2 linked regions of the Azospira inquinata genome follow. The protein of the gene in region 1 interacts with the protein of each later gene in a pairwise test. Links are inferred from orthologs where the notes say so. Each region holds a gene or a part of one and is shown in the gene's direction. Other genes may lie near its edges. The genes, in order: Azoinq_RS13565 and Azoinq_RS06580.

Region 1 (3,701 bases):
CCCGGCTCACGGCGGCGCCAATGAAGCCTGTCTGAAGATGCTGGAAGAAATCGGCGACGTTTCCCGGGTGGGCGAATACATCACCCGCGCCAAGGACAAGAGCGATTCCTTCAAGCTCATGGGCTTCGGTCACCGGGTCTACAAGAACTTCGACCCCCGGGCCAAGCTGATGCGCAAGGTCTGCAACGACGTGCTGACCGAACTGGGCCTGGAAAACAGCCGCCTCTTCAAGCTGGCCATGGCGCTGGAAAAGATCGCCCTGGAAGACGATTACTTCATCGAGAAGAAGCTCTACCCGAACGTGGACTTCTACTCCGGTATCGTCCAAAAGGCCCTGGGCATCCCCACCACCATGTTTACCTGCATCTTCGCCCTGGCGCGGACCGTGGGTTGGATGGCCCAGTGGGAAGAAATGATCTCCGATCCGGAATACAAGATCGGGCGTCCCCGTCAGCTCTACGTCGGTTCCGCCAAGCGGGACGTCGTCCCCCTGGCCGGCCGCAAGTAAGTCGGAAGAGGGGCGGGCGACCGCCCCTTTTTCGCATCGGATCGGCGGTTTTAACCGTCGGCCAGTTGGCTCCGACCACGGGGCCCAGAAAATAACATCACACCACACAGGTGATTGCCATGATGATGCAAAACTTAGGCACCTCCTATCTGTACGGCGGCAACGCGCCGTTCGTCGAGGAGTTGTATGAAAGCTATCTGGAGAATCCTGCCTCCGTTTCTGATGAATGGCGGGCTTACTTCGATAAGCTGTCCCAAATGCCCGGCGCAACCCCCCGGGACGTCCCCCATGCTCCCGTGATTGCTGCCTTCGCCGAACAGGCCAAGCACAACGCGGTGCGCACGGTGGCCGTGGATGGAGACAGCGGGAAAAAGCAGGTTTCCGTCCTGCAACTGATCAACGCCTATCGCTTCCTGGGGAACCGGTGGGCTGACCTGGACCCTCTGAAGCGCCATGAGCGGCCGGTGATCCATGAGCTGGAACCGTCTTTCTACGGGTTCAGCAATGCCGATCTGAACGAGACCTTTAATACGGGCTCCTTCAAAATGGGCCAGGACCGGGCCACGCTGAACCAGATTCTGGATGCCCTGCGGACCACCTATTGCAGCTCCATCGGCGTGGAATACATGCACATGACCGATACGGCGCAAAAGCGCTGGATTCAGGACCGGCTGGAGCCGATCCGGGGCATGGGCAACTACACGCCGGATCAGAAAAAGCACCTGCTGGAGCGTCTCACCGCTGCGGAAACCCTGGAACGTTACCTGCACACCAAGTATGTGGGGCAAAAGCGCTTCTCCCTGGAAGGGGGCGAAGCCCTGATCGTTTCCATGGACGAAGTGGTGCATACCGGCGCCGCCCAGTTCGGCATCCAGGAAGTGGTCATCGGCATGGCCCACCGGGGCCGGCTCAATGTGCTGGTGAATACCCTGGGTAAATCTCCCTCCCTGCTGTTTGCCGAATTTGAAGGCAAAAAGAAGGTGGATTTGTCCTCCGGGGACGTGAAGTACCACATGGGGTATTCCTCCGATGTGGGTACGGAAGGGGGCCCGGTCCATTTGACCCTGGCCTTTAATCCGTCCCACCTGGAAATCGTCAATCCGGTGGTGGAAGGTTCCGTCTTCGCCCGTCAGCGCCGTCGCGGTGGTGACGAAGCTGCCCATGCCCAGGTTCTGCCCGTGCTCATCCACGGGGATGCGGCGGTGGCCGGTCAGGGCGTGAATCAGGAAATGCTGAACTTCTCCCAAACCCGGGGCTATGGCACGGGGGGCACCCTGCACATTGTGGTGAACAACCAGATCGGTTTCACCACCTCCGACCCCCGGGATAGCCGTTCCTCCCTGTACTGCACGGACATCTTCAAGATGGTGGAATTGCCCGTATTCCACGTCAATGGGGACGATCCGGAAGCCGTGTCCCTGGTGACCCGTCTGGCCCTGGAATTCCGTCAGACCTTCAAGAAGGATGTGGTGGTGGACATCGTCTGCTTCCGCAAACTGGGCCATAACGAGCAAGACGAGCCCATGGTCACCCAGCCTTTGATGTACAAGAAGGTGCACGCCCATCCGGGTAGCCGCAAGGTTTACGCGGACAAGCTGGTGGCCCAAGGGGTGCTGTCCGCCGATGGTCCGGACCAAATGGTCAAGGACTACCGGGCCGCTCTGGACCAGGGCAAGCTGTTGGCCGATCCGGTGCTTTCTAACTACAAGCGCCAATTTGCCAACGACTGGTCTCCCTACATCAACAAGAAGTACACCGAACTGGGCAATACCAAGGTTGCCAAGAAGGAACTGCAACGGCTGGCCCAACGCCTGACCGCTGTGCCGGATACCTTCACCCTCCATTCCCGGGTCAAGAAAATCATCGAAGACCGGGCCGCCATGGGTGCAGGCAAGCTGCCGGTGGACTGGGGGATGGCTGAAAACCTGGCCTATGCTTCCCTGCTCACCTCCGGCTACGGCATTCGGATTACCGGTGAAGACGTGGGGCGGGGAACGTTCTTCCACCGCCACGCCATTCTCCACGATCAAAACCGGGAAAAGTGGGATTCGGGCATTTACGTGCCCCTGGCCAATCTGCAAGACAAGCAGGCCACCATTCAGTGCTTCGATTCCGTGCTGTCCGAAAACGCGGTCATGGCTTTTGAATACGGCTATGCCACGGCGGAACCCAATGAACTGGTGATCTGGGAAGGCCAGTTTGGCGACTTCGCCAACGGCGCCCAGGTGGTGATCGACCAGTTCCTCTGCTCCGGGGAAGCCAAATGGGGCCGGGCCTGTGGTCTGACCCTGCTGCTCCCCCACGGCTACGAAGGCCAAGGTCCGGAACACTCCTCCGCCCGCCTGGAACGGTACATGCAGCTTTCCGCCGAGTTCAACTGGGAAGTCTGCTACCCCTCCAACGCGGCCCAGATTTTCCACCTGCTGCGTCGGCAAATGGTGCGCAAGCAACGCAAGCCCTTGATCGTCATGACGCCCAAGTCCTTGCTGCGCAACCCCCTGGCCACCTGCTCCCTGGACGAACTGGCGAACGGCACCTTCCAGACCATCATCGGTGAAACCGAGAAGGTGGATGCCAAGAAGGTGACCCGGGTCGTGGCCTGCGCCGGCAAAATTTATTACGACCTGGTGACCGCCCGCAACGAACGCAAGCTGAACAACATCGTTCTGCTTCGGGTGGAACAACTCTATCCCTTCGACGACCGCCGCTTTGATGAAGAGCTGTCCAAGTACCCCAATGCCAAGGAATTGGTGTGGTGCCAGGAAGAGCCCCTCAATCAGGGCGCCTGGTACGCCAAGACCCACCGGCTGCAAGCGGCCCTGAAGAAGGGGCAAACCCTGCACGTGGTGGCTCGTCCGGCCGCCGCCGCGCCGGCCGTCGGTTACCTGGCCAAGCACGTGGAACAGCAAAAGGCTGTGGTGGATCAAGCCCTGGGCAAACTTAACTAACGAGACACAAGGATACGTAGATCATGATTATCGACGTCAAAGTGCCGCAACTCTCCGAGTCCGTCGCCGAAGCGACCCTGGTTTCCTGGCACAAAAAGGAAGGCGAAGCTGTCGCCCGGGACGAAAACCTGATTGATATTGAAACTGATAAGGTGGTGTTGGAATTGCCGGCTCCCGACGCTGGGGTGATCGTCAAGATCATCAAGGGCGACGGGGAAACCGTGGTGGCGGGCGAAGTGATCGCC
Region 2 (3,205 bases), 1.5 Mb from region 1 along the record:
TGGAGCAGGGCGCCAATGGCGATTTCCTTGATCACCTCCCGGGACAGCTTCAAGCCCCGGGCAAAGGCCACCATCAGGGCGCACACCGAGACGGAATGCTGGAAGGTGTATTCGTCATGGGTTTTCAGCCGGGCCAGGGGAATCAGGGCGTCTTGGTGGCGAAAAATGGAATCCACCATTTTTTCCACCAGGGGTTCCACCTTTTCCATCTGGATCTGCTGGCCCAGGCGGATGTCCCCCATGATGTCTTTGACGATCCGGTTGGCTTCCCCGTGGAGCTTCTTGGCCCGCCGGGATTCATCCTCCAGGGGGGCGGCCAGAACGGGCTTCTGCTCGTCGTGGGCAATGGCCTCCAGGCGCCGCTCCATGGCCTGGCTGGTTTCCTCTTCCGTGGGGGCCGTGCCCCCATCCGCCACATCCAGGCCCTTTTCCGTGTCGATGTACAGCTCATGGACCCCCGTCGCCCGCACCCGTTGCAGGATGTCCCCATCCTTCACGGCAAAGGCATTGCGCAGGAAGTTATGGTCCATCCAGTTCAGGTTCAGATCGTGGATGTACATACCGGTCTGCAGGGCATCAATGGGAATGAGCTTGATCATCGGCAAAAAGAGGTATCAGATTTTTTCAATTATCACTGAATCCGCCCCCTAAGGATATTCAAAAATACTGATAACCCCCTGACACCGGGCCGAAGAGGAGGGACATCGTTACAATACGCGCCTCCCCCTTCGGCATCCGTTTCATGATCACCCTACGCAATCTCAGTTTTGGCCGGGCCGGCCGCCCCCTGGTGGAAGGCGCCAGTCTCCAGCTCCACGCCGGTCACAAGGTGGGCCTCACCGGCGCCAACGGCTGCGGTAAATCCTCCTTTTTCGCCCTGGTCACCGGCGTCCTGCACCCGGAACAGGGGGACCTGGAACTGCCCGCCGCCTGGGTCATTGCCCACGTGGCCCAGGAAACTCCGGCCCTACCGGATCAGGCCCTGGAATTCGTCCTGGACGGGGACCGGGAATTACGCCGCATCGAAACCGAACTGAAGGAAGCGGAAGCCCGCCAGGACGGGGTGCGTATCGCCGCCCTCCATGCCCGCTACGGGGAAATCGGCGGTTACGGCGCCCGGGCCCGGGCGGCGGAGCTGCTCCACGGCTTGGGCTTCCGGGACCCGGATTTCACCAAGCCGGTGGCGGAATTTTCCGGGGGCTGGCGGGTGCGCCTGAACCTGGCCCAGGCCCTGATGTGCCGCTCCGATCTGCTGCTCCTGGACGAGCCCACCAACCACTTGGACCTGGATGCCGTGCTCTGGCTGGAAAGCTGGCTGAAGAGCTACCGGGGCACCCTGCTCATGATTTCCCATGACCGGGACTTTCTCGACGCGGTGGTGGGCCACATCCTGCACATCGAGCAGGGCCACATGAAGCTTTACACCGGCGACTACTCCGCCTTTGAGCGTCAGCGGGCGGAACAACTGGCCCTGCAACAGGCCCTCCACGACAAGCAGCAGCGGGAACGGGCCCACCTGCAAAGCTACATCGAGCGCTTCCGCGCCAAGGCCACCAAGGCCCGCCAGGCCCAAAGCCGGATCAAGGCCCTGGGCCGCATGGAGGAAGTGGCGGCGGCCCACGCCGATACCCCCTTCACCTTCCGCTTCCGGGATCCGGTGTCCAGCCCGGACCCCCTGCTGGTGCTGCGACAGGCCCGCATCGGCTACAACGATAAAACCCTGCTGGACAATCTCTCCCTCACCCTGCGGCCCGGGGAGCGGGTCGCCCTGCTGGGTCGCAACGGGGCGGGGAAATCCACCCTGATCAAGCTCCTGGCCGGGGCCCTGGCGCCCCAGGCCGGGGAACGGCGGGAAGGCAAGGGCCTCAATATCGGCTACTTCGCCCAGCACCAGCTGGAACAGCTGCGTCCGGACGAATCCGCCTTGCAACACATGGCCCGTCTGGCCCCGGAGGTGCGGGAGCAGGAACTGCGGGACTACCTGGGGGGCTTCGATTTCCGGGGCGACCAGGCCACTCGGCCCTGCGGCGTCTTTTCCGGGGGAGAAAAATCCCGCCTGGCCCTTGCCCTGCTCATCTGGACCCGGCCCAATCTGCTGCTCCTGGACGAACCCACCAACCACCTGGACCTGGAAATGCGGGAGGCCCTCAATCTGGCCCTCCAGGAATACGACGGGGGGGTGGTGCTAGTCTCCCACGACCGGCACCTGCTGCGCACCACCGCCGACCAGCTTTATCTGGTGGCGGAGGGAGCCATGACCCCCTTTGACGGGGATCTGGACGACTACACCGACTGGCTGGCCCAGCAGCGCAGCGCCGCCCACCAGGACCCGGACCGGCAGGCGGACAAGGCGGAACGGCGCCAGCAGCGCCAGGAAGATGCGGCGGCCCGCCAGGCCCTGCTGGCCAAGCGCCGCCCCCTGGTGAAGGAAGGGGAACAGCTGGAAAAGAAACTGGCCTCCTGGCAGGGGGAATTAAAGCTCCTGGAACAGCGCCTGGCGGACCCCAGCCTCTACACCCCGGAACAGAAGGCCCAGCTGGAACCCCTGCTGCGCCGCCAGGGGGAATTGAGCAGTCTGGTAACGGCGGGGGAAGAACGCTGGCTGGACATCCAGACCCAACTGGACGAGCTGCCCGCCCCTTAAGCCCCACCCGGCCCGGACGGCCCGGGGCGGCAGGGGGAAATGGTAGAATCCAGGTTTTTTCCGCCCGTCACCCCGGGCCCGAACTGGAAGGAGCTTGCCGTGCAGATCGTCTGTCTCGACCTTGAAGGGGTATTGGTTCCCGAAATCTGGATCGAGTTTTCCAAGCGGACCGGCATTCCGGAACTGCAACGCACCACCCGGGAAGAACCGGACTACGACAAGCTCATGACCTACCGGCTGGGTATCCTGAAGCAGCACGGTCTGGGCCTACCCGACATCCAGAAGGTCATCGCCGACATGGGCCCCCTGCCCGGGGCCAAGGAATTTATCGCCTGGCTGCGGCAGCAGTATCAGGTGGTGATTCTTTCCGACACTTTCTACGAGTTCGCCATGCCCCTGATGGCCCAGCTCAACTACCCCACCCTCTTCTGCCACAAGCTGGAAGCGGATGCCCAGGGCTTCCTGGTCAATTACCACCTGCGCATGGCCAACCAGAAGCAGGAGGCGGTGAAGCGCTTCAAGGAACTCAACTTCCAGGTGATCGCCTCCGGCGACTCCTAC

The links.
Region 2: the proteins of Azoinq_RS13565 (region 1) and Azoinq_RS06580 interact in binary tests that used the Escherichia coli proteins (3 or more experiments, as listed by UniProt). The link is inferred for Azospira inquinata from one-to-one orthologs.

What each region holds. Positions count from the first base shown.
Region 1 is NZ_CP064782.1:2,984,263-2,987,963, forward strand. What follows is about bases 272-3,656. They hold Azoinq_RS13565 (2-oxoglutarate dehydrogenase E1 component), read left to right. Parts: upstream 272-627; coding sequence 628-3,456; downstream 3,457-3,656. Other genes in these bases: gltA (citrate synthase), read left to right, coding at 272-508; odhB (2-oxoglutarate dehydrogenase complex dihydrolipoyllysine-residue succinyltransferase), read left to right, coding at 3,480-3,656. Also shown: more of gltA, read left to right, coding at 1-271; more of odhB, read left to right, coding at 3,657-3,701. UniProt on the Escherichia coli protein: E1 component of the 2-oxoglutarate dehydrogenase (OGDH) complex which catalyzes the decarboxylation of 2-oxoglutarate, the first step in the conversion of 2-oxoglutarate to succinyl-CoA and CO(2).
Region 2 is NZ_CP064782.1:1,437,905-1,441,109, forward strand. The notes cover bases 305-3,193. They hold Azoinq_RS06580 (ATP-binding cassette domain-containing protein), read left to right. Parts: upstream 305-742; coding sequence 743-2,644; downstream 2,645-3,193. Other genes in these bases: Azoinq_RS06575 (HD-GYP domain-containing protein), read right to left, coding at 305-599; thrH (bifunctional phosphoserine phosphatase/homoserine phosphotransferase ThrH), read left to right, coding at 2,744-3,193. Outside these bases: more of Azoinq_RS06575, read right to left, coding at 1-304; more of thrH, read left to right, coding at 3,194-3,205. UniProt on the Escherichia coli protein: Genetic data indicate it may be involved in ribosome assembly or function.